4 regions of the Streptomyces sp. NPDC001348 genome follow, and region 3 is predicted to be linked to each of the others. Evidence: predicted binding sites of a transcription regulator. Region 3 holds the regulator's gene; each other region holds the start of a gene.
What was found. The regulator HrcA, encoded in region 3, represses chaperone genes, less so after heat shock. The targets are predictions, from matches to a motif close to TTNGCACTCNGNNNNNCNGAGTGCNAA.

Region 1: groL (chaperonin GroEL) is a predicted target of HrcA. The motif match lies at 2,874-2,900, and genes of this name have one in related genera.
Region 2: groES (co-chaperone GroES) is a predicted target of HrcA. The motif match lies at 1,959-1,985, and genes of this name have one in related genera.
Region 4: groL (chaperonin GroEL) is a predicted target of HrcA. The motif match lies at 2,166-2,192, and genes of this name have one in related genera.

Annotation. Positions count from the first base shown of each region.
Region 1 is NZ_JBSFIK010000008.1:219,100-224,588, forward strand. It holds gene ACWC21_RS11660 (hypothetical protein) at 1-269, shown strand, start outside; gene ACWC21_RS11665 (Uma2 family endonuclease) at 329-1,006, shown strand; gene groL (chaperonin GroEL) at 1,088-2,710, opposite strand; gene ACWC21_RS11675 (cold-shock protein) at 3,030-3,236, opposite strand; gene ACWC21_RS11680 (ubiquitin-like small modifier protein 1) at 3,679-3,954, opposite strand; gene thrC (threonine synthase) at 3,996-5,282, opposite strand; SAM riboswitch class I at 5,301-5,474, opposite strand.
Region 2 is NZ_JBSFIK010000037.1:51,040-56,528, reverse strand. It holds gene groL (chaperonin GroEL) at 1-1,369, opposite strand, end outside; gene groES (co-chaperone GroES) at 1,504-1,812, opposite strand; gene ACWC21_RS31095 (polysaccharide deacetylase family protein) at 2,075-3,049, opposite strand; gene ACWC21_RS31090 (class I SAM-dependent methyltransferase) at 3,140-4,318, shown strand; gene ACWC21_RS31085 (RNA polymerase sigma factor) at 4,518-5,489, opposite strand, start outside.
Region 3 is NZ_JBSFIK010000001.1:250,676-256,164, forward strand. It holds gene hemW (radical SAM family heme chaperone HemW) at 1-1,198, shown strand, start outside; gene ACWC21_RS01145 (Uma2 family endonuclease) at 1,298-1,876, shown strand; gene ACWC21_RS01150 (DUF3097 domain-containing protein) at 1,854-2,726, opposite strand; gene ACWC21_RS01155 (MBL fold metallo-hydrolase) at 2,758-3,483, opposite strand; gene hrcA (heat-inducible transcriptional repressor HrcA) at 3,655-4,671, shown strand; gene dnaJ (molecular chaperone DnaJ) at 4,672-5,489, shown strand, end outside.
Region 4 is NZ_JBSFIK010000014.1:54,925-60,413, reverse strand. It holds gene ACWC21_RS16980 (hypothetical protein) at 1-37, opposite strand, end outside; gene groL (chaperonin GroEL) at 405-2,027, opposite strand; gene ACWC21_RS16970 (hypothetical protein) at 2,721-2,999, shown strand; partial or broken gene ACWC21_RS16965 (ABC transporter ATP-binding protein) at 3,235-3,465, opposite strand; gene ACWC21_RS16960 (transposase) at 3,563-3,871, shown strand; gene ACWC21_RS16955 (IS3 family transposase) at 3,868-4,740, shown strand; partial or broken gene ACWC21_RS16950 (hypothetical protein) at 4,782-5,177, shown strand.

The DNA of each region.
Region 1 (5,489 bases), on a different contig from region 3:
ACCACCCGGCGGCCCTGCTCCACCGCCGCCTGACCGCCAAACTCCCACCGGCGCCCGCCCCGCGCCCGCCGCTCCGGATCCTGGAATGCGCGGAATGCCGCATTCCCGGCCCCCCGGAGGCCCTGCCGGGCGGCCTCTGCGGCGCATGCCGCGGAGAACGCTCCCCCGCCCGCCCCCACACGCCCCTGTCCGCTTCCGCGGTCCAGGTCCGCGCGGATGAGATCCGCGCTGCGATGTCCCTACGACGAGGAGAGAAGGCACCCGTATGACCGCGCCTACGGTCCGACGACATCACCCCGGGGCACGATGGAGGGGAGGAGGCGATGTCATGACCCCTGGTACCGCCCAGCGCCCGCAGATGTCCGCCGAGGACTTCGAGGAACTCGCCCGCAAGGCCCCACGGAACGTGCAGCTCGAGTTCATCAACGGGCGGCTGTACGTGAAGGGCGACCGCATCTCGGTCGAGGACTTCGAGGAACTGGCCCGCAGGGCTCCCGAAGGCGTCAATCTCGAGCTCATTGACGGAAGGCTAGAGGTCAAGCCGATGCCGGACCAGCGTCACAGGGGCATCGTCATGTGGCTCCTCCGGCTGTTCATGCAGCTGCGGCCTGAATTGGCGCTGTACCCGGAGCAGGGTCTCAGAGTCGGTGCCTATCGCAAGGGGCATGCCTGTGCGGACGGCGCGCTGGCACCGTTCAACCACTTCATCGCTCAGGAAGGCGACTGGGCGGACCCCGACGGCGTCCTCATGGTCGTGGAAGTCACCTCTCGTGACCGTGACACCGACCGCCGCGACCGCATCGACAAGGTCCGTGGCTACGCCGAAGCCGGTATCCCTGTATACCTGCTGATCGACCGGGACAACGACACGATCGTCGTACACAGCCGGCCCAAGGACGGTCGCTACCAACAGTCCCCGTCGTACCCCTGGGGCGCCACCGTCGAGTTGCCGCCGCCGGTCGGCATCACGCTGGAAACCGAGGATCTCAAGGACTACGCCGACTGAGCCCCACACATGCCCGAGGGCGGCACCCCCAGCCAGAAGCTGGGAGTGCCGCCCTCGGAAAGGACAGGTGACCCGGGAGGATCAGAAGTCCATGTCACCGCCCGGCATGCCGCCACCGGCAGGCGCGGCGGCCTTCTCCGGCTTGTCGGCGATGACGGCCTCGGTGGTGAGGAACAGCGCGGCGATGGAGGCGGCGTTCTGCAGCGCGGAACGGGTCACCTTCGCCGGGTCGATGATGCCCTCGGCGATCATGTCGACGTACTCGCCGGTCGCGGCGTTCAGGCCGTGGCCGACCGTCAGGTTGCGCACCTTCTCGACGACGACGCCACCCTCGAGACCACCGTTGACGGCGATCTGCTTGAGCGGGGCCTCCAGGGCGAGCTTCACGGCGTTGGCGCCGGTCGCCTCGTCACCCTCGAGCTCCAGCTTCTCGAAGACCTGGGAGGCCTGCAGCAGGGCCACGCCACCACCGGCGACGATGCCCTCCTCGACGGCCGCCTTGGCGTTGCGGACGGCGTCCTCGATGCGGTGCTTGCGCTCCTTGAGCTCGACCTCGGTGGCGGCACCGGCCTTGATGACGGCCACGCCGCCCGCGAGCTTGGCCAGGCGCTCCTGGAGCTTCTCGCGGTCGTAGTCGGAGTCGCTGTTCTCGATCTCGGCGCGGATCTGGTTCACGCGGCCGTTGACCTGGTCGGAGGAGCCGGCACCGTCGACGATGGTGGTCTCGTCCTTGGTGATGACCACCTTGCGGGCCTTGCCCAGCAGGTCGAGGGTGGCGTTCTCCAGCTTGAGACCGACCTCCTCGGAGATGACCTCGCCGCCCGTGAGGATGGCGATGTCGCCGAGCATGGCCTTGCGGCGGTCGCCGAAGCCCGGGGCCTTGACGGCGACGGACTTGAAGGTGCCGCGGATCTTGTTGACGACCAGGGTCGACAGGGCCTCGCCCTCGACGTCCTCGGCGATGATCAGCAGCGGCTTGCCCGACTGCATGACCTTCTCCAGGAGCGGGAGCAGGTCCTTGACCGCGGAGATCTTGGAGTTGGCGATCAGGATGTACGGGTCGTCGAGGACGGCCTCCATACGCTCCATGTCGGTGGCGAAGTACGCCGAGATGTAGCCCTTGTCGAAGCGCATACCCTCGGTGAGCTCCAGCTCCAGACCGAAGGTCTGGGACTCCTCGACGGTGATGACGCCTTCCTTGCCGACCTTGTCCATGGCCTCGGCGATGAGCTCGCCGATCTGGGTGTCGGCGGCGGAGATGGAGGCCGTGGAGGCGATCTGCTCCTTGGTCTCGACGTCCTTCGCCTGCTCCAGCAGGGCGGCGGAGACGGCCTCGACGGCCTTCTCGATACCGCGCTTCAGGGCCATCGGGTTGGCACCGGCGGCCACGTTGCGCAGGCCCTCGCGGACCAGCGCCTGGGCCAGGACGGTCGCCGTGGTCGTACCGTCACCGGCGACGTCGTCCGTCTTCTTGGCGACTTCCTTGACCAGCTCGGCGCCGATCTTCTCGTACGGGTCCTCGAGCTCGATCTCCTTGGCGATGGAGACGCCGTCGTTGGTGATCGTGGGCGCGCCCCACTTCTTCTCGAGGACGACGTTGCGGCCCTTGGGGCCGAGCGTCACCTTCACGGCGTCCGCGAGCTGGTTCATGCCGCGCTCGAGGCCGCGCCGCGCCTCCTCGTCGAACGCGATGATCTTGGCCATGTGAAGTGGTCCCTCCAGGACTGGGGGTGATTCCTTCGGACCGCGCCCGCGCCCGCGACGGACGGCTCGCGGACCCCGTGGTTCCTTGCCCCACGTGGTCTGCGGGCCTCACCGACCCGGTCCTTCGCTGTCACTCTCACCTTCAGAGTGCTAACGCCAATGATTAGCACTCGCCCATGCCGAGTGCAAGCGGCTCGAGCGGATACCCAGGTGAACAGCGGGCTCCACGGGCGTCCGGACAGGCCGAAGGGCCCGTACCCCGGGGGGTACGGGCCCTTCGAAGATGCACAGAAGAACGTCGTCGCAGTCGGCGCGTGCTTCAGCTGGTCGCGAGCCGGACCATGTCCGCCTGCGGCCCCTTCTGTCCCTGCGAGATCTCGAAATCGACCCGCTGACCCTCTTCCAGGGTGCGGTAACCGTCCATCTGGATCGCACTGTAGTGGACGAAAACATCCGCACCACCGTCGACCGCGATGAAGCCGTACCCCTTCTCCGCGTTGAACCACTTGACGGTGCCCTGAGCCATGCCTAACTCCCCTATTACTGGCCCTTGCACAGATCCACACTTCGCGGATCCGGGTCAGACCTCACCCCCCATGGACTGGGGGCGTGCGCCGGAACGCGTCGACCGCGGCTGAATGTATCTGTCCAACTGCCGTCTGCAACAGGTCAATCGGACGAGAAATCTGGACGTCGCCGGTCGGGAATCTGCCAAAAATTCGGCTGAATTCAGGGCAATTCGGACCCGGCAAAGGGCACATAAGGCGCAAAAGACTCGCACACTTTGGCTACTTCTTGTCGGGTGTGCGGCACGAATCCAGGGCCCCCGACCCGCGTTCCGGGAGCGCGTTCCCCAACTGTACCGCGCTCAACCGCACTGAATTGCCCCCTCCGTTTCTCGTACGGCGGGGGCAATTCGATGAACCCTCGGTAATCGCTGTTACCGAAGGTAATGTTCGGTCATTCGGTCAGCCGCCGGCGACGGCCGGAATGATGGAGACGCCCGCGCCGTCCGGAGTCGCGGTCTCCAGCCCCTGCTCGAAGCGCACGTCGTCGTCGTTGACGTACACGTTGACGAAGCGGCGCAGCTTGCCCTGGTCGTCCAGGACCCGGGCGGCGATCCCGGTGTGGTTCTTCTCCAGGTCGGAGATGACCTCGCCGAGGGTCGCGCCCTCGGCCTGGACCTCCGCCCGGCCGCCCGTGTAGGTGCGCAGGATGGTGGGGATGCGAACGGTGACGCTCATACGGGTGTGACCTCCGGTCGGGTAAGCAGGGCCAGCGCGTACTACGCGAGGCCGGCCTCTCGGAACGAGTCCAGGTTGGGACGGATCGTGGCGGTCAGGCCGGTGCCCGCCACCGCGTCCAGCGTCTTCAGCCCGTCGCCCGTGTTGAGGACGACGGTCGTCTTGGCCGGGTCGAGGACGCCGCTCTCGACCAGCTTGCGCGTGACACCCACCGTCACGCCGCCCGCCGTCTCCGCGAAGATCCCCTCCGTGCGGGCCAGCAGCTTGATGGCGTCCACCACCTGCTCGTCCGTCACGTCCTCCACCGCCCCGCCGGTGCGGCGCGCGATGTCCAGGACGTACGGCCCGTCCGCCGGGTTGCCGATGGCGAGGGACTTGGCGATGGTGTTCGGCTTCTGCGGGCGCACCACGTCGTGGCCCGCCTTGAACGCGGTCGACACCGGCGAGCAGCCCTCGGCCTGGGCGCCGAAGATCTTGTACGGCCGGTCCTCGACGAGACCGAGCTTCACCAGCTCCTGCAGCCCCTTGTCGATCTTGGTGAGCTGGGAGCCGGAGGCGATCGGGACCACGATCTGGTCCGGGAGCCGCCAGCCGAGCTGCTCGCAGATCTCGTACGCCAGGGTCTTGGACCCCTCGGCGTAGTAGGGCCGCAGATTGACGTTGACGAAGCCCCAGCCCTCGCCGGCCGGGTCGCCGATCAGCTCGGAGCAGAAGCGGTTCACGTCGTCGTAGTTGCCCTCGATGCCGACGAGCTCACCGCCGTAGACCGCGGCCATGACGACCTTGCCCTGCTCCAGGTCGTGCGGGATGAACACGCAGGAGCGGAAGCCGGCCCGGGCCGCCGCGGCACCCACCGCGCCGGCCAGGTTGCCGGTGGAGGAGCAGGACAGGGTGGTGAAACCGAAGGCGCGCGCCGCCTCCAGCGCCTGCGCGACCACGCGGTCCTTGAAGGAGTGCGTCGGGTTGCCCGAGTCGTCCTTCACATACAGCTTCGACGCCTCGATGCCGAGCTCACGGGCGAGGTTGTCGGCCTGCACGAGCTTGGTCCAGCCGGGGTTGATGTTCGGCTTGGTCGCCACGTCCGCCGGGACGGGCAGCAGGGGTGCGTAGCGCCAGATGTTCGCGGGTCCCGCCTCGATCCGCTTGCGGAGCTCCTCGGTGTCGTAGGCCGAGAAGTCGTACGCGATCTCGAGCGGGCCGAAACACTCCTCGCAGGCGAAGACCGGTCCGAGCGGCACCCGGTGGCCGCACTCGCGGCAGCTCAGAGCGGCGGCGGGGCCGAGGTCTACGGTGGAGTCGGTGGTGCTTTCAGCAGTCTGCACAGCCATGTGAGGCGAGGCCCTTTCTCCTCATCTTCCTCACGACGCATCTCGCCGTGAGACGGATTTGGCACCTTCCCTAGCCGGGAGCCTCGCGGAACGATCAGGACTGATTCAACTGATCCAACTGATCTACGAGAACCGACTGGAGGGTTGCCGGGGCTTCATCGGGCCGTGTCCCTCTGCCCCTCTGGATGAGCGGTATGCGGTTGTGAA
Region 2 (5,489 bases), on a different contig from region 3:
TCTCCGCGATCCAGCGCAGCGGCTCGACGGCGGCACGGCGGACGACCGCGACACCGGTGGCCTCGTCGCCGGACTTGTCGAGGTTGCCCTCGAGGACCTTGACGGCGTGGACGAGCGCGGAGCCACCACCGGAGACGATGCCCTCCTCGACCGCGGCGCGGGTCGCGGAGATGGCGTCCTCCAGACGGTGCTTCTTCTCCTTCAGCTCCACCTCGGTGGCGGCGCCGACCTTGATCACGCACACGCCGCCGGCCAGCTTCGCGAGGCGCTCCTGGAGCTTCTCGCGGTCCCAGTCGGAGTCGGTGTTCTCGATCTCGGCCTTGATCTGGCCGACGCGGCCCTGCACGTCCTCGGACTTGCCGGCGCCGTCGACGATCGTGGTGTCGTCCTTGGTGACGGTGACGCGGCGGGCGGAGCCCAGCACGTCCAGGCCGACCTGGTCGAGCTTGAGGCCGACCTCCTCGGAGATGACGGTGCCGCCGGTGAGGACGGCGATGTCCTGCAGCATGGCCTTGCGGCGGTCGCCGAAGCCGGGGGCCTTGACGGCGACGGCGTTGAAGGTGCCGCGGATCTTGTTGACGACCAGGGTCGACAGGGCCTCGCCGTCGACGTCCTCGGCGATGATCAGCAGCGGCTTCGAGGCGCCGGCCTGGATGACCTTCTCGAGCAGCGGCAGCATGTCCGCGATGGCGGAGATCTTGCCCTGGTGGATCAGGATGTACGGGTCGTCGAGGACGGCCTCCATGCGCTCCTGGTCCGTCACGAAGTACGGCGACAGGTAGCCCTTGTCGAAGGCCATGCCCTCGGTGAAGTCCAGCTCCAGACCGAAGGTGTTGGACTCCTCGACGGTGATGACACCGTCCTTGCCGACCTTGTCCATCGCCTCGGCGATGAGCTCGCCGACCTGCTGGTCCTGGGCGGACAGCGCGGCGACGGCGGCGATGTCGGACTTCTCGTCGATCGGCCGGGCCGAGGCGAGCAGGTCGTCCGAGACGGCCTTGACCGCGGCGTCGATGCCCTTCTTGAGGGCGGCCGGGGAGGCGCCGGCGGCGACGTTCTTCAGGCCCTCGCGCACGAGCGCCTGGGCGAGCACGGTGGCGGTGGTCGTACCGTCACCCGCGATGTCGTTGGTCTTGGTCGCCACCTCCTTCACCAGCTGGGCGCCGAGGTTCTCGTACGGGTCCTCGATCTCCACCTCACGGGCGATGGTGACACCGTCGTTGGTGATGGTCGGGGCGCCGAACTTCTTGTCGATGACGACGTTGCGGCCCTTGGGGCCGATCGTCACCTTCACCGTGTCGGCGAGCTTGTTGACGCCGCGCTCGAGGGCGCGACGGGCGTCCTCGTCGAACTTCAGGATCTTCGCCATGGGAGCGTAGCCCTCTCGGGAAATCTAGGGTGCAAAAAAATACGGTCGGTGAAACGGACTGCGCCCCCGGCGCCCGGCTTGTTAACGGTCGCGGGGGCCGGGGGCGCAGCTCGAAGCGGTGAAGCTCGAGGTGATTACTTCTCGATGATCGCGAGCACGTCGCGGGCCGAGAGGACGAGGTACTCCTCGTTGTTGTACTTCACCTCGGTGCCGCCGTACTTGCTGTAGAGCACGACGTCGCCGACGGAGACGTCGAGCGGAAGACGGTTGCCGTCCTCGAAGCGGCCCGGGCCCACGGCCAGGACGACGCCCTCCTGGGGCTTCTCCTTGGCGGTGTCCGGGATGACCAGGCCAGAGGCCGTGGTCTGCTCGGCGTCCAGCGGCTGGACCACGATGCGGTCCTCGAGCGGCTTGATGGCAACCTTGGAGCTGGTGGTCGTCACGATCCGACCTCCCCCTTCGGAGATCTCACGGGGTTAACTGTCTGAGGTGGCGACCAGGTCGATCCGTCGTCGCGGGTGCCGGACCTGCCCGTCGCGTCATTGGCACTCTCCAGGGGGGAGTGCCAGAGCCGAGACTATGACTGCGATTAGCACTCGGTCAAGCGGAGTGCCAATTGCCGTGCGGCGCGTCAGCGGGGATGCCCTCTTTGGGGGGCGCCCGGTGCACTGCTCTGATGCTTCCGGGCGCCGCGCCACCGCCGCCTCACAGGTAGTCCTCCAGGCGGGCCACCGCGTACCCCTCGGCCGTGACCTTGTTCAGGAACCTGCGCATGTCGTCGACCATCGTGCCGTTCCAGTCGTCCCACCCCCGGAAGTGGGTCAGGACGATGTCGCCGGGGTGCAGGCTCTGGTCGTCCTCCCGGTACTCCCAGTGGTCGACGTAGACCTCCTCGTCCCAGATGGGCGCGTACTTGATGCCGCAGGACTTGGCCGCGAGAAGGGTGTCGCGGTTGTAGTTGCCGTAGGGCGGGCGGAAGACGGTCGGGCTCCGGCCGAACTGCTCGCGCATGATCCGCTGCATGCCGCAGATCTCGTCGCGCTGCTGGTCGTAGGACAGACCGGGCAGGTAGGGGTGGGTGAGGGTGTGGTTGTTGAGGGTGATGCCCTTGGCCTGCATCTTCCGGAAGTACCCGTAGTCGTCCTCGACCAGGTAGTTGCTGAGGAACGCGGTGTAGGGGATCTTCAGGTCGCTCATCATGCGCAGGAACGCCGGGTCCTTCTCGGCGCCGTCGTCGATGGTGAGGAAGACGACCTTCTGCTTGGTGGGGATCGTGGTGAAGACGGGCGGCAGGTCCAGCTCCTCCTGGCCGTCGACCTCGAATCCGTCGCGGGCGGTGATCCTCGGCTTGTGGGCGGGGGGTGCCGGGGGTGTGAGCGGGACGCCCTCCAGGCCCCAGCGCCGGGCGGCGGCGGCCAGGGCGGCGCGGGAGGTGCGCAGCCGGGAGGCGTAGGAGTCCAGCGCTTCGGCGGGCCCCTGCACGCGTTGCTGGCCGGGGGCGGGCCGGACGTCCGGGGCCGAGTGCGGGGCCGTGCCCGGCGCCGAGCAGCCGGAGACGGCGCCACCGGAGACGACGGCGGCCACGGCGAGCGCGACCAGGCCGCTCCGAGTGGCCGGCCGCCTCGTGGCCACTCGCCTCCATCGCGCACCATTTTTGTCATTTTGTACTACTAGTCGCATGGTGCCGGATCCTGGCAGAGCCCCGGCCCCGAACCGGCCCGACACCGCCGCCGCGGGCGCACCATCCACCGACTGGCCCACAATGACCCGGTGAACGACCTGCTCGCCTTCCGCTCCCTGCTCACCCCCGAGGGCCGCGCCCTCCTCGACGAGGTGCACGGCACGGCCCCGGCCGACGAACTCGCCGTCGCCACCCGGCTGCGCCGCGACCACCCCGCCGACCTGGTCTCGGCCGCCCTCGGCCAGGCCCGGCTGCGGCAGCGGGCGGCGGCGAAGTTCGCCGCCGAGGACGCGCGGCGGATGTTCTTCACCCCCAACGGGGTCGAGCAGTCCACCCGGGCGGCGGTGGCCGAGTACCGGGCGCGCCGGCTGCGGGACCTGGGCGTCACCTCCGTCGCCGACCTGTGCTGCGGCATCGGCGGCGACGCGCTCGCCCTCGCCCGCGCCGGGATCCGGGTGCTCGCGGTGGACCGGGATCCGGTGACCGCGGCGGTGGCCCGCGCCAACGCGGAGGCGCTGGGGCTGGCCGAGCTGATCGAGGTGCGGGAGGCCGACGTGACGGAGGTGGACACGTCCGCGTACGACGCCGTGTTCGTGGACCCCGCGCGGCGGGGCGGCCGGGGCCGGGTCTTCGATCCGGAGGCGTACTCGCCGCCCCTGTCGTGGGCCGTGGGCGTCGCGTCCGCCTCCCGGGTGGCGGCCCTGAAGATCGCGCCCGGCATCCCGCACGAGACGGTTCCCGCACAGGCCGAGGCGGAGTGGATCTCCGACGGCGGTGACGTGAAGGAGGCGGTGCTGTGGTTCGGGACGGGAGCGCCGGGCGCCGTGCGGGCGACCCTGCTGCCCGGACCGCGGTCCCTGCTCTCCCGCGGGCTGCCGGACCCCGGCGTGCGGTCCGTGGGCCGGTACCTGTACGAGCCCGATGGCGCCGTCATCCGCGCGCACCTGGTGGCGGAGGTCGCCGAGGAGGTGGGCGGCGGGCTGATCGACCCGACCATCGCCTATGTGACGGCGGACGGGCTGCGGCCGACCCCGTATGCGTCCGCGTACGAGATCACCGACCAACTTCCCTTCAACGTGAAGAAGTTGAAGGCGTTGCTGCGAGAGCGGGGAGTCGGGGTCCTGACCGTGAAGAAGCGCGGGTCTGCGGTGGAGCCGGAGGAGCTGCGGCGGAAGGTCAAGCCGCAGGGTCCGGGCTCGGCCACCGTGTTCCTCACCCGCGTCGCGGGTGCCCCGACGATGCTGCTCGGGGCACCCGCGAACGGCTGAGCGGCTGCTGCCTGGCCGTGGTCCGCGGGGAGGACAGGGCCGGTGCCGGGGCCTTCGGGGCGGCGGCGCCGGCCGTGCCCGTCGCGACGTACCCACTCGGCCTCGGTGCCACGCCGTTGTCGTACGACGTGTTCGTCCACTGGCCGCTGCTCGCGCTGACCGCCGTGCCCGCCGAGTGCGATCATCCGTGGAACGCCGGTCACGGGCCGAGCTCGGCCGCCCGGGCGGCCAGCAGCTCCCGTTCCCGCGCGTTGCGGGCGAGTCCCGCCGCCCGGACGAACTCCGCGCGTGCCTCCGCCCCGCGGCCGAGGCGGGCCAGCAGGTCGCCGCGGACGCTGGGGAGCAGGTGGTAGTCGCGCAGGGCGGGATCGGCGGCCAGCCGGTCCACGATCTCCAGGGCCGGGGCCGGGCCGCGCGCCATGGAGACGGCGACCGCGCGGTTCAGCTCCACGACCGGGGACGGGCCGCGGGCCGATAGCAGGTCGTAGAGGGTCGCGATGGCCGCCCAGTCGGTCTCCTCGTAGGAGTGCGCGTGTGCGTGGCAGGCCGCGATCGCCGCTTGGAGGGTGTACGGCCCGGGCGCCCCGGTGGCGGCGGCCTCGGCGCGGCCGAGTGCCGCGACGCCGCGGGCGATGAGCATCCGGTTCCAGCGGCGGCGGTTCTGGTCCCTGAGGAGGACGGGGGCACCGTCGGGGCCGGTGCGGGCGGGGGCGCGGGCGGTCTGGAACTCCAGGAGCGCGGTCAGGGCGTGCACCTCCGGTTCCTTGGGCATCAGGGCGGACAGCACACGGGCCAGCCGGAGGGCGTCCTCGCACAGGGCGGGGCGCAGCCAGTCGTCACCCGCGGTGGCCGCGTAGCCCTCGTTGTGGATCAGGTAGATGACGTCGAGGACGGAGCCGAGGCGGGCCTCGCGGTCGGGTCCGTAAGGGACCTCGAAGGCGACGTTCTTCCTCGCCAGGGTGCGTTTGGCGCGCACGACGCGCTGGGCGACCGTCGCTTCCGGCACGAGGAAGGCGCGGGCGATCTCGGCCGTGGTCAGACCGCCCAGCAGGCGCAGCGTGAGTGCGGTGCGGGCCTCGGCGGACAGCACCGGATGGCAGGTGGTGAAGACCAGGCGGAGCAGGTCGTCGTCGATGTCCTCGGGGTCTGCGGGCTCCTGCGGCGGCGCCGT
Region 3 (5,489 bases):
CGCCGACGGCGCACTGCCCGCGTCCGCGCTCGCCGGGGCCACGGGCCGCCCCCTCGGCTTCTATCTGCACGTCCCGTACTGCGCGACCCGCTGCGGCTACTGCGACTTCAACACCTACACCGCCAGCGAGCTGCGCGGCACCGGCGGCGTGCTCGCCTCCCGCGACAACTACGCGGACACGCTGACCGACGAGGTCCGCCTGGCCCGCAAGGTGCTCGGCGACGACCCGCGCGAGGTCCGCACGGTGTTCGTCGGCGGCGGTACGCCCACGCTGCTGGCCGCCGACGACCTCGTACGGATGCTGGGCGCGATCCGCGACGAGTTCGGCCTCGCGCCCGACGCCGAGATCACCACCGAGGCGAACCCGGAGTCGGTGGACCCGGCGTACCTGGCGCGGCTGCGGGAGGGCGGCTTCAACCGGATCTCCTTCGGCATGCAGAGCGCGCGGCAGCACGTGCTGAAGGTGCTCGACCGTACCCACACCCCGGGCCGCCCGGAGGCCTGCGTCGCGGAGGCCCGCGCGGCGGGCTTCGAGCACGTCAACCTGGACCTGATCTACGGCACGCCGGGGGAGTCCGACGACGACTGGCGGGCCTCCCTGGACGCGGCGCTGGGGGCCGGGCCGGACCACGTCTCCGCTTACGCCCTGATCGTCGAGGAGGGCACGCAGCTGGCGCGGCGCATCCGTCGTGGCGAGGTTCCGATGACCGACGACGACGTGCACGCGGACCGGTACCTGATCGCCGAGGAGCGGCTGTCGGCGGCGGGCTACGACTGGTACGAGGTCTCCAACTGGGCCACCTCGGAATCCGCCCGCTGCCTGCACAACGAGCTGTACTGGCGGGGCGCCGACTGGTGGGGCGCGGGGCCGGGGGCGCACTCGCACGTGGGGGGCGTCCGCTGGTGGAACGTGAAGCACCCGGGGGCGTACGCGGCGGCCCTGGCGGCGGGCCGCTCACCGGGCGCCGGGCGTGAGCTCCTGTCCGACGAGGACCGGCGAGTGGAGCGCATCCTGCTGGAGCTGCGGCTGCGGGAGGGAGTGCCGCTGGCGCTGCTGAAGGAGGAGGGGCTGACGGCTTCCCGGCGGGCGCTGGGGGAGGGGCTGCTGGAGGCGGGGCCGTACGAGGAGGGGCGGGCGGTGCTGACGCTGCGGGGGCGGTTGCTGGCGGATGCGGTGGTGCGGGATCTGGTGGACTGATCACTCCGGCGAGTGAATCCCCTCGGAACTCCGGTTCGGTCCCTAACCTGGTTCGTAGGCTGCCGCCGACAGGACGCGGCGGATGTGGAGGCCACGGAGATGACCGCTGTGGACGAGCGTGGGATTGCCAAGTTCTTCGAGGAGTTCGAGCCTCCCGAGGGCATCAAGGCCGAGCTTCTCCGGGGGGAAATCGTGATGATGGCCACTCCCGATCTGGTGCACAACCGGATCGTGGCGGACGTGGTGGACCAGATCCCGCGTAAGCGCTGGGAACGGCTCCAGGTGACGGACGTGGACATCATCGATGAGACCAGCGAGCCCATTCCGGATCTTGTGGTGTTGGAACGCGGTGTCGCCCCGGACTCAGGCCGTCTGCTGCCGTCCCAGTTGGTCACGATGGTCGTCGAGGTGGTCTCCAAGACCAGCGTCCAGCGGGACTACGAGATCAAACGGTCGATCTACGCCGCCGGCGAGGTGCCCGCCTACCTCATCGTGGACCCGATCATGGCGCAGTGCGTCCTGCTGACGAGGCCCGTCGGGAAGGGGGAGAACGCCGACTACCAGAGGCAGCAGATCACCAAGTTCGGGGCGCCGCTGCCGCTGGAGGATCTGGAGCTCGAATTGGACACCAGCGAGTTCGGTACCTATCCCGACGTCAGGCCCCACCGCTACCCGTGACGAAGTCGATCAGCTCCTCCACCCTCCCCAGCAGCGCCGGCTCCAGGTCCTTGTAGGACCCCACCCGCTTCAGGATCGCCTGCCACACCGCCCCGGTGTTCTCCGACGGCCAGCCCAGCGCCCGGCACACGCCGGTCTTCCAGTCCTGACCGTGCGGAACCCGGGGCCACGCCTCGATCCCCACCGAGGACGGCTTCACCGCCTCCCAGATGTCGATGTACGGGTGACCCACGACCAGCGCGTGCTCACTCGTCACGGACTCCGCGATCCGCCACTCCTTCGACCCCGGCACCAGGTGGTCCACCAGCACCCCCAGCCGCGCGTCCGGCCCCGGCCCGAACTCGGCCACGATCGCCGGCAGGTCGTCCACGCCGCCCAGGTACTCCACGACCACGCCCTCGATGCGCAGGTCGTCGCCCCACACCTTCTCGACCAGTTCCGCGTCGTGCCGGCCCTCGACGTAGATCCGCCCGGCGCGGGCCACACGCGCGCGTGCCCCGGGGACGGCGACCGAACCGGAGGCGGTACGGGTGGGACGTACCGGCGCCGCGGACGACGGCCGCACCAGCGTGACCACCCTGCCCTCCAGCAGGAACCCGCCCGGCTCCAGCGGGAACACCCGATGCTTGCCGAAGCGGTCCTCCAGGGTGACCGTGCCCGCCTCGCAGCGGATCACCGCGCCGCAGAAGCCGGTGCCGGGCTCCTCGACCACGAGGCCGGGCTCCGCCGGGACCTCCGGGACGGGCTTCGGCTTCTTCCAGGGAGGGGTCAGATCGGCGGAGTACACACGAGGGCGCGGGCCCGAAGGGCCCTCGTTGGAAGGGTGGCGGCGGGAGACGGGTGGGCGCATTCCGATGACGATAGGAGAACCCGTACCGCCATCAGGGCGACACGCCGAAACGCGCCGCCAGCTCGTCGCGCTGCCGCCGCACGAACGCCGCGTCCACCACCGCTCCGTGACCGGGCACGTACAGCGCGTCCTCGCCGCCGAGGTCGAGCAGCCGGTCGAGGGCGGCGGGCCAGTGGGACGGCACGGCGTCGGGGCCGGCCTGCGGTTCGCCGGACTCCTCGACCAGGTCGCCGCAGAAGACCACCTCCGGTTCCCCGGGGACCAGCACGGCCAGGTCGTGGGCGGTGTGCCCCGGACCGACGTTGGCCAGCAGCGCCTGCCGGCCGCCGCCCAGGTCGAGGGTCCACTCGCCGGACACGAGGTGCCGGGGGGCGGGAAGCGCGTCCACCGCCTGGTCCGCCTCCGCCTCCGGAAGTCCGTTGCGCACGGCGTCCAGGCGCAGCTCCGCACGCTCGTACGCGAGCACCGCGTCCATGCCCACCGCCGCGAACACCTCCGCGCCCGCGAAGGCCGCCGCGCCGAACACATGGTCGAAGTGGGGGTGGGTGAGCGCGAGATGAGTCACACGGCGGCCGGTCAGCTCCTGCGCCTGCGCGCGCAGCCGTGCGCCCTCGGCGAGACTCGACCCGGCGTCCACCACGAGCGCCGTACCCTCGCCGAGGACCAGTCCCACCGTGCAGTCCCAGCCAGGCAGCCGGCACCGCCCGACCCCGGGGGCCACCCGCTGCCATCCCAGCTCTTCCCAAGTCACCGTCATACCGCGACGCTAACGGGGACGACCGTACGCGGGCACGGCGGCGCGGACCGGCCTTGCCCGGGGTGTACCCCACGGCCGTACACTGGGCCGGGATGCTGGCACTCGCGAGCGCAGAGTGCCAGACAAAGGGCCCGAAGGCCGCAGGGGACGCTTTTCTGGAGGTGTGCGCGGATGCTGAGTGAACGCAGACTTCAGGTGCTGCGCGCCATCGTCCAGGACTACGTCGGCACCGAGGAGCCCGTCGGCTCCAAGGCGCTCACCGAGCGGCACAGCCTCGGGGTCTCCCCGGCCACCGTGCGCAACGACATGGCGGCCCTGGAGGACGAGGGGTACATCGCGCAGCCGCACACCAGCGCGGGGCGCATCCCCACCGACAAGGGTTACCGGCTCTTCGTCGACAAGCTCGCGGGCGTCAAGCCGATGACCGCCCCCGAGCGGCGGGCGATCCAGAACTTCCTCGACGGCGCCGTCGACCTCGACGACGTCGTGGCCCGCACGGTGCGGCTGCTCGCGCAGCTGACCCGGCAGGTCGCGGTTGTGCAGTACCCCTCGCTGACCCGTTCGACCGTGCGGCACGTGGAGCTGCTCTCGCTCGCCCCGGCGCGCCTGATGCTCGTGCTGATCACGGACACCGGCCGGGTCGAGCAGCGGATGGTCGACTGCCCGGCGCCCTTCGGGGAGACTTCACTGGCGGACCTGCGCGCGCGGCTCAACAGCCGGGTGGCGGGCCGCCGGTTCACCGACGTGCCGCGGCTGGTCGAAGACCTCCCCGAGGGATTCGACGCGGAGGACCGCGGTACGGTCTCGACGGTGCTCTCCACTCTGCTGGAGACGCTGGTCGAGGAGAACGAGGAGCGGCTGATGATCGGCGGTACCGCCAATCTCACCCGCTTCGGACATGACTTTCCCCTCACCATCCGGCCGGTGCTCGAGGCTCTGGAGGAGCAGGTCGTCCTGCTCAAGCTCCTCGGCGAGGCGAAGGATTCGGGCGTGACCGTGCGCATCGGCCACGAGAACGCCCATGAGGGACTCAACTCCACGTCCGTGGTGTCGGTCGGTTACGGTTCGGGCGGCGAGGCAGTCGCCAAGCTCGGCGTGGTCGGACCGACCCGCATGGATTACCCGGGAACGATGGGAGCGGTACGAGCGGTGGCACGGTACGTCGGACAGATCCTGGCGGAGTCGTAGGTGGCCACGGACTACTACGCCGTCCTCGGCGTGCGCCGCGACGCGTCGCAGGAAGAGATCAAGAAGGCCTTCCGGCGGCTCGCGCGCGAGCTGCACCCGGACGTCAACCCGGATCCGAAGACCCAGGAGCGGTTCAAGGAGATCAACGCCGCTTACGAGGTGCTGTCGGACCCGCAGAAGAAGCAGGTCTACGACCTCGGCGGCGACCCGCTCTCGCAGGCCGGCGGCGCCGGCGCGGGCGGCTTCGGGGCCGGTGGGTTCGGCAACTTCTCCGACATCATGGACGCGTTCTTCGGTACGGCGTCCCAGCGCGGCCCGCGCTCGCGCACCCGGCGCGGCCAGGACGCGATGATCCGGATCGAGGTCGAGCTGGACGAGGCGGCCTTCGGCACGACCAAGGACATCCAGGTCGACACGGCGGTCGTCTGCAACACCTGCAACGGTGAGGGCGCCGCCCCGGGCACGACCGCCCAGACCTGTGACATGTGCCGCGGCCGCGGTGAGGTCTCCCAGGTCACCCGGTCCTTCCTGGGCCAGGTCATGACCTCGCGGCCCTGCCCGCAGTGCCAGGGCTTCGGCACCGTCGTGCCGACCCCGTGCCCCGAGTGCGCCGGTGACGGCCGGGTCCGCTCGCGCCGCACCCTGACGGTGAAGATCCCGGCCGGTGTCGACAACGGCACCCGGATCCAGCTCGCGGGCGAGGGCGAGGTCGGCCCCGGCGGCGGTCCCGCCGGTGACCTGTACGTGGAGATCCACGAGCTGCCGCACTCCACCTTCCAGCGGCGCGGCGACGACCTGCACTGCACGGTCACCATCCC
Region 4 (5,489 bases), on a different contig from region 3:
GGTCCGCGTCCGGCGGCAGGATCCGGTGAGGCGGCATGGGCTCCAGGGCACGCCGGGCATCCCAGATTCGCCCACGGTGCAGCTGGGAGGTTTCGTCGCCCTTCCCCGCCTCTGCACTGCTCGACCGCGGCTACTGTAGTTCTTCCTCAACTTTCTTTTGAAGATCGCGTAATATAGCGGTTTCTGGTATCAGCTTCACCGGCATGACTGCTGGCCTGTCTGGTCCGGTCGTAGCCCGGTGCGTCCTGGCCGCTCTCGTGCTGTCAGTCCTGCCTGGCGTGACCTCGACCGTTCTTGCCTACCTAGCCGTCCGTCAACGGGCACGGAGCGACGACGACTTCAGAGGGCTGTGTCCCTGCCGGAAGGCAGGAACACAGCCCCTTCGTGAGGCATCGACCCGCAGCTCAGAAGTCCATGTCACCGCCCGGCATGCCGCCGCCGGCGGGCGCGGCGGCCTTCTCCGGCTTGTCGGCGATGACGGCCTCGGTGGTGAGGAAGAGCGCGGCGATGGAGGCGGCGTTCTGCAGGGCAGAGCGCGTGACCTTCGCCGGGTCGATGATGCCTTCCTTGACCAGGTCGACGTACTCGCCGGTCGCGGCGTTCAGGCCGTGACCCGGGGTGAGGTTGCGGACCTTCTCCACCACGACGCCGCCCTCGAGGCCGGCGTTGACGGCGATCTGCTTCAGCGGGGCCTCGAGCGCGATGCGCACGGCGTTGGCGCCGGTCGCCTCGTCACCCTCGAGCTCCAGCTTCTCGAAGACCTGGGAGGCCTGCAGCAGGGCCACGCCACCACCGGCGACGATGCCCTCCTCGACCGCCGCCTTGGCGTTGCGGACGGCGTCCTCGATGCGGTGCTTGCGCTCCTTGAGCTCCACCTCGGTGGCGGCACCGGCCTTGATGACCGCGACACCGCCGGCGAGCTTCGCCAGGCGCTCCTGCAGCTTCTCGCGGTCGTAGTCCGAGTCGCTGTTCTCGATCTCGGCGCGGATCTGGTTCACGCGGCCCGCGACCTGGTCGCTGGCGCCGGCACCGTCGACGATGGTGGTCTCGTCCTTGGTGATGACCACCTTGCGGGCCTTGCCCAGCAGGTCGAGGGTGGCGTTCTCCAGCTTGAGGCCGACCTCCTCGGAGATGACCTCGCCGCCCGTGAGGATGGCGATGTCGACGAGCATGGCCTTGCGGCGGTCGCCGAAGCCCGGGGCCTTGACGGCGACGGACTTGAAGGTGCCGCGGATCTTGTTGACGACCAGGGTCGACAGGGCCTCGCCCTCGACGTCCTCGGCGATGATCAGCAGCGGCTTGCCCGACTGCATGACCTTCTCCAGCAGCGGGAGCAGGTCCTTGACCGAGGAGATCTTGGAGTTGGCGATCAGGATGTACGGGTCGTCGAGGACGGCCTCCATACGCTCCAGATCAGTCGCGAAGTGCGCCGAGATGTAGCCCTTGTCGAAGCGCATACCCTCGGTGAGCTCCAGCTCCAGACCGAAGGTCTGGGACTCCTCGACGGTGATGACGCCTTCCTTGCCGACCTTGTCCATGGCCTCGGCGATGAGCTCGCCGATCTGGGTGTCGGCGGCGGAGATGGAGGCCGTGGAGGCGATCTGCTCCTTGGTCTCGACATCCTTCGCCTGCTCCAGCAGGGCACCGGAGACGGCCTCGACGGCCTTCTCGATACCGCGCTTGAGGGCCATCGGGTTGGCGCCGGCGGCCACGTTGCGCAGGCCCTCGCGGACCAGGGCCTGGGCGAGAACGGTCGCGGTGGTCGTACCGTCACCGGCGACGTCGTCCGTCTTCTTGGCGACTTCCTTGACCAGCTCGGCGCCGATCTTCTCGTACGGGTCCTCGAGCTCGATCTCCTTGGCGATGGAGACACCATCGTTGGTGATCGTGGGGGCGCCCCACTTCTTCTCGAGGACGACGTTGCGGCCCTTGGGGCCGAGCGTCACCTTCACGGCGTCCGCGAGCTGGTTCATGCCGCGCTCGAGGCCGCGCCGCGCCTCCTCGTCGAACGCGATGATCTTGGCCATGTGCAGTCCTTCCTGCAAATTAGGCCCTGAACGCTGGTCAGGGCCTCAGACCTGTACGGACCGCGTCTGCGCCCGCGACGGATGGCCAAGCAACCTGGCTAGCCAATGGCCAGGTTGGACCTCACCGACCGGTCCCGTTTAGCACTCAAGCATGTCGAGTGCTAAACGAATGATTAGCACTCGACATGATCGAGTGCAAGCTTGCGGGCTGCGCTCCCAAGGCTTCGCGCCCGAAGCTGGCTATACATCGCAAGATGAGTAGTTACTACGCACGACCCGCTTCACCGTGAGGCCGTAAGATTCCAAAAAGTGCTGGTGTCTGGGCTTGTGAAGTGGTCCGCCAGTGCTCCCTGGGCGTCACTCGTGGCGCTCGAGGCGGGCCGCTAACCCGATCAGCGACGGACTCGGATGACGCGGCCCGCCAAAAATTTCTCCCCGAAAAACTGCCCGATTTAGTTTGTTTCGTCCACTCATCCCGTGAACGCGGATCCCGGCAGGAATGATCACCGTCGGCTGTTGCCGAGCTTGCGGACGCGATCACGAGAGACGCCCCAGCCGCCGCACCGTCCCGCCGAGAACTGCTCGCCACAACTCTCGCCTCAGGCGCCGCGGTCGCGCTTCCCTGCTGCAGCGTCACCAGAAGCACCCACACCGGCGCAAGGGCAGTGGCACTGGAACCTGCACGCACTATTCATGCAACAGGCCGGCTACAACGCGGACAGCGTCCGCGCGCTGAACGCAGCCTTCGAGAAGGCGAACCCCGACACCAAGGCCATACAGACCGTTGTGACCTACGAAGCCTTGCATGGAAGATCGTCACAGCTGAACTCTTGCGACCTGGCCTGCCTGCAACGGCCGCCGCCGGAGATCCAGGCGGAGCCGAGGCGTGTGGTGCCGTTGGCGGATCGCACGTGGATGAACGGGTGGGCGTTGGTGCTCGCGGGCCAGCGTTGGTTGCGGTGGGTGAGATAGCTGGTCAGGCGTTCGCGGACGGGGGCGGCGAGGATGATGGTGCGCTCGCCGGTGGTTAACCCCGCGGGGCGGGGGTGGATGGCGACGAGGATCGCGGGCCGTCGACTGCGATGTCTTCCCCATGCCTCCGGTGTCCGAGGACCACGGCGAGCATGGGCATCATCAGCCGGAATCTGCGGGTGGTGATGTTGCGTACGGCACGCGGGCAATGCGTCCTATTTCGTCCTGCTGCCAGTCAGTTGGCGCGAGTGTAGGCGTCGAAGCGCTTCACACGGTCCAGGACCACGTCCGTAGTGGGCTGCGTGAGTTCGTCGACGATCCGGCCGTCGGCCAGGAAGAGCACACGGTCCGTATAGGAAGCAGCCACCGGGTCATGGGTGACCATGACGATCGTCTGTTCCAGGTCGCGCACCGAATCACGCAGAAAAGACAGGATCTCCGCCCATGCCCGGGAGTCGAGTTGCCCTGGCTGCGTCTGGCGCATGGCGGCAAGCGTTTTGTGGGCTTGATCCGCTTTGACGGACATCCGAGATCAGGGGTTCTGCCCCGGAAGGATGTCCATCATGGAGAGCATGGGGAAGAAGAAGCCTCGGCCTCGTCGTTCGTTCACGCCGGAGTTCAAGGCCGAGATCGTCGAGCTGTGCCGGCGCGGTGACCGCTCGGTCGGCCAGGTCGCCAAAGATTTCGACCTGACCGAGACGGCGGTGCGGTTGTGGGTCAGCCAGGCCGAGGTCGACGCGGGCGAGCGCGACGGCCTGACCAGCAGCGAACGCGAGGAGCTGGCCGCGCTGCGGCGGGAGAACCGCCGCCTGCGCGAGGACGTGGAGATCCTCAAGCGGGCCACGGCTTTCTTCGCGAAGGAGACCCGGTGACGGTGCACCCGTTCATCGAGGCGGAGAAGCGAGACGGTCACAACGTCAAGCGCGCGTGTGAACTGCTGAAGGTCTCCCGAGCCGCCTTCTACGCCCGCCGCAGCGGCAAGCTGGGTCCGCGAGCGGTCCGCGATGCCGAGCTGACCGAGAAGATCAGCGAGGTTCATGACGACTCCCCTGGGACCTACGGAGCCCCGCGCATCCACGCAGTCCTGCAACGGCAGGGCGAGGACTGCGGACGCCGCCGCATCGCCAGACTGATGCGCGACGCCGGGCTGCAGGGCCGGCACCGCAGACGGCGGCGGCTGACGACGATTCCCGACCCGCGGGCGGCGTCCCGGCCCGACCTCGTCGTCCGCGACTTCGCTCCCGCCCAAGACGCCCTCGACACCCGCTGGTGCGGTGACATCACCTACATCCCGACCGAGGAGGGCTGGTTGTATCTGGCCACCGTCATCGACATCGCCTCCCGCCGCGTGGTCGGCTGGTCCACCGCCGACCACCTGCGGACCGAACTGGTCGCGGACGCTCTCACATCCGCCTGCCGTCGACGTCGCCCCGCCCGCCCGGTGATCTTTCACTCGGATCGCGGATGTCAGTACACCAGTCAGCAATTCGCCTCTCTGGCAACGGAGTTCGGCGTCCGCCTGTCCGTCGGCCGCACCGGTCAGTGCTGGGACAACGCGCTCGCCGAGTCGTTCTTCGCCACCATCAAAAGGGAGTTGCTCGACACCAGAACCTGGCCCAGCCGGGCCGTCGCCCGCACCGCGATCTTCGACTTCATCGAGGGCTGGTACAACTTGCACCGGCTGCATAGCAGCCTCGGCTACCGCAGTCCCGCCGAATACGAGACCGCACTCGCAGCCTGACCACTACACCGATGGTGTCCGTCAAAGCGGAACAAGCTCAGGAGTTCGCCCGCAACGTATGTGGGCTCCCCGGCGTTGACCACGCGGAGAACCAGTCGGAGCCGTCTGATCCGCTGATCGTCCCCCTGGCCTGTTCCCTGGTCGGCCACGAAGGTGTGGTCAAGGTAGAGGCAGGATCGCTGGCGGAGCGCGTCCTGGGAGCTGAGAGGACCCTCGAGCGGTACCACTGCTCGTATGGAGTCAGGCCGATCTATCTGGACCTGCTACGTGCGCATGGACTGCGCTTCAGCGGCGCTGACGAGGCGGGTGACGTGCGTATTGCCGAGCTGCCGGGCCACCCGTTCTTCCTCGCCACCTTGTTCCAGCCGGAGCTTGCGGGAGACGGGACCCGGCCCCATCCGATCATCCGGGCGCTCGCCGCAGCAGCGGTCGACCATGGTCGCCCTTGTCCCGGGCGAGCCAGCCCGAAGGACGCGACCTCACTGCCCACCGCGGCCAGCCCCTCCCGGTCGACGTCCCCATCTCGATGCGCATAAACCGGGACAGTCTCGATTTCGGTCTCGGCGGCTGCGGCCAGGCCACCTCCAGGCATTGGGTCTTCGCCGATCGCAGCCGGGCCAGCATGCTCTCGTTCCAGTACGCGAGCAGCCCTAGGCTCTGTGAGTCGACGCAACAGGCCCGAGCAATGTTTCGGCGACAAGCATCGTCGCATCACAGCCCATCGAGGCGGTCACGTATTCGGTGTCCTG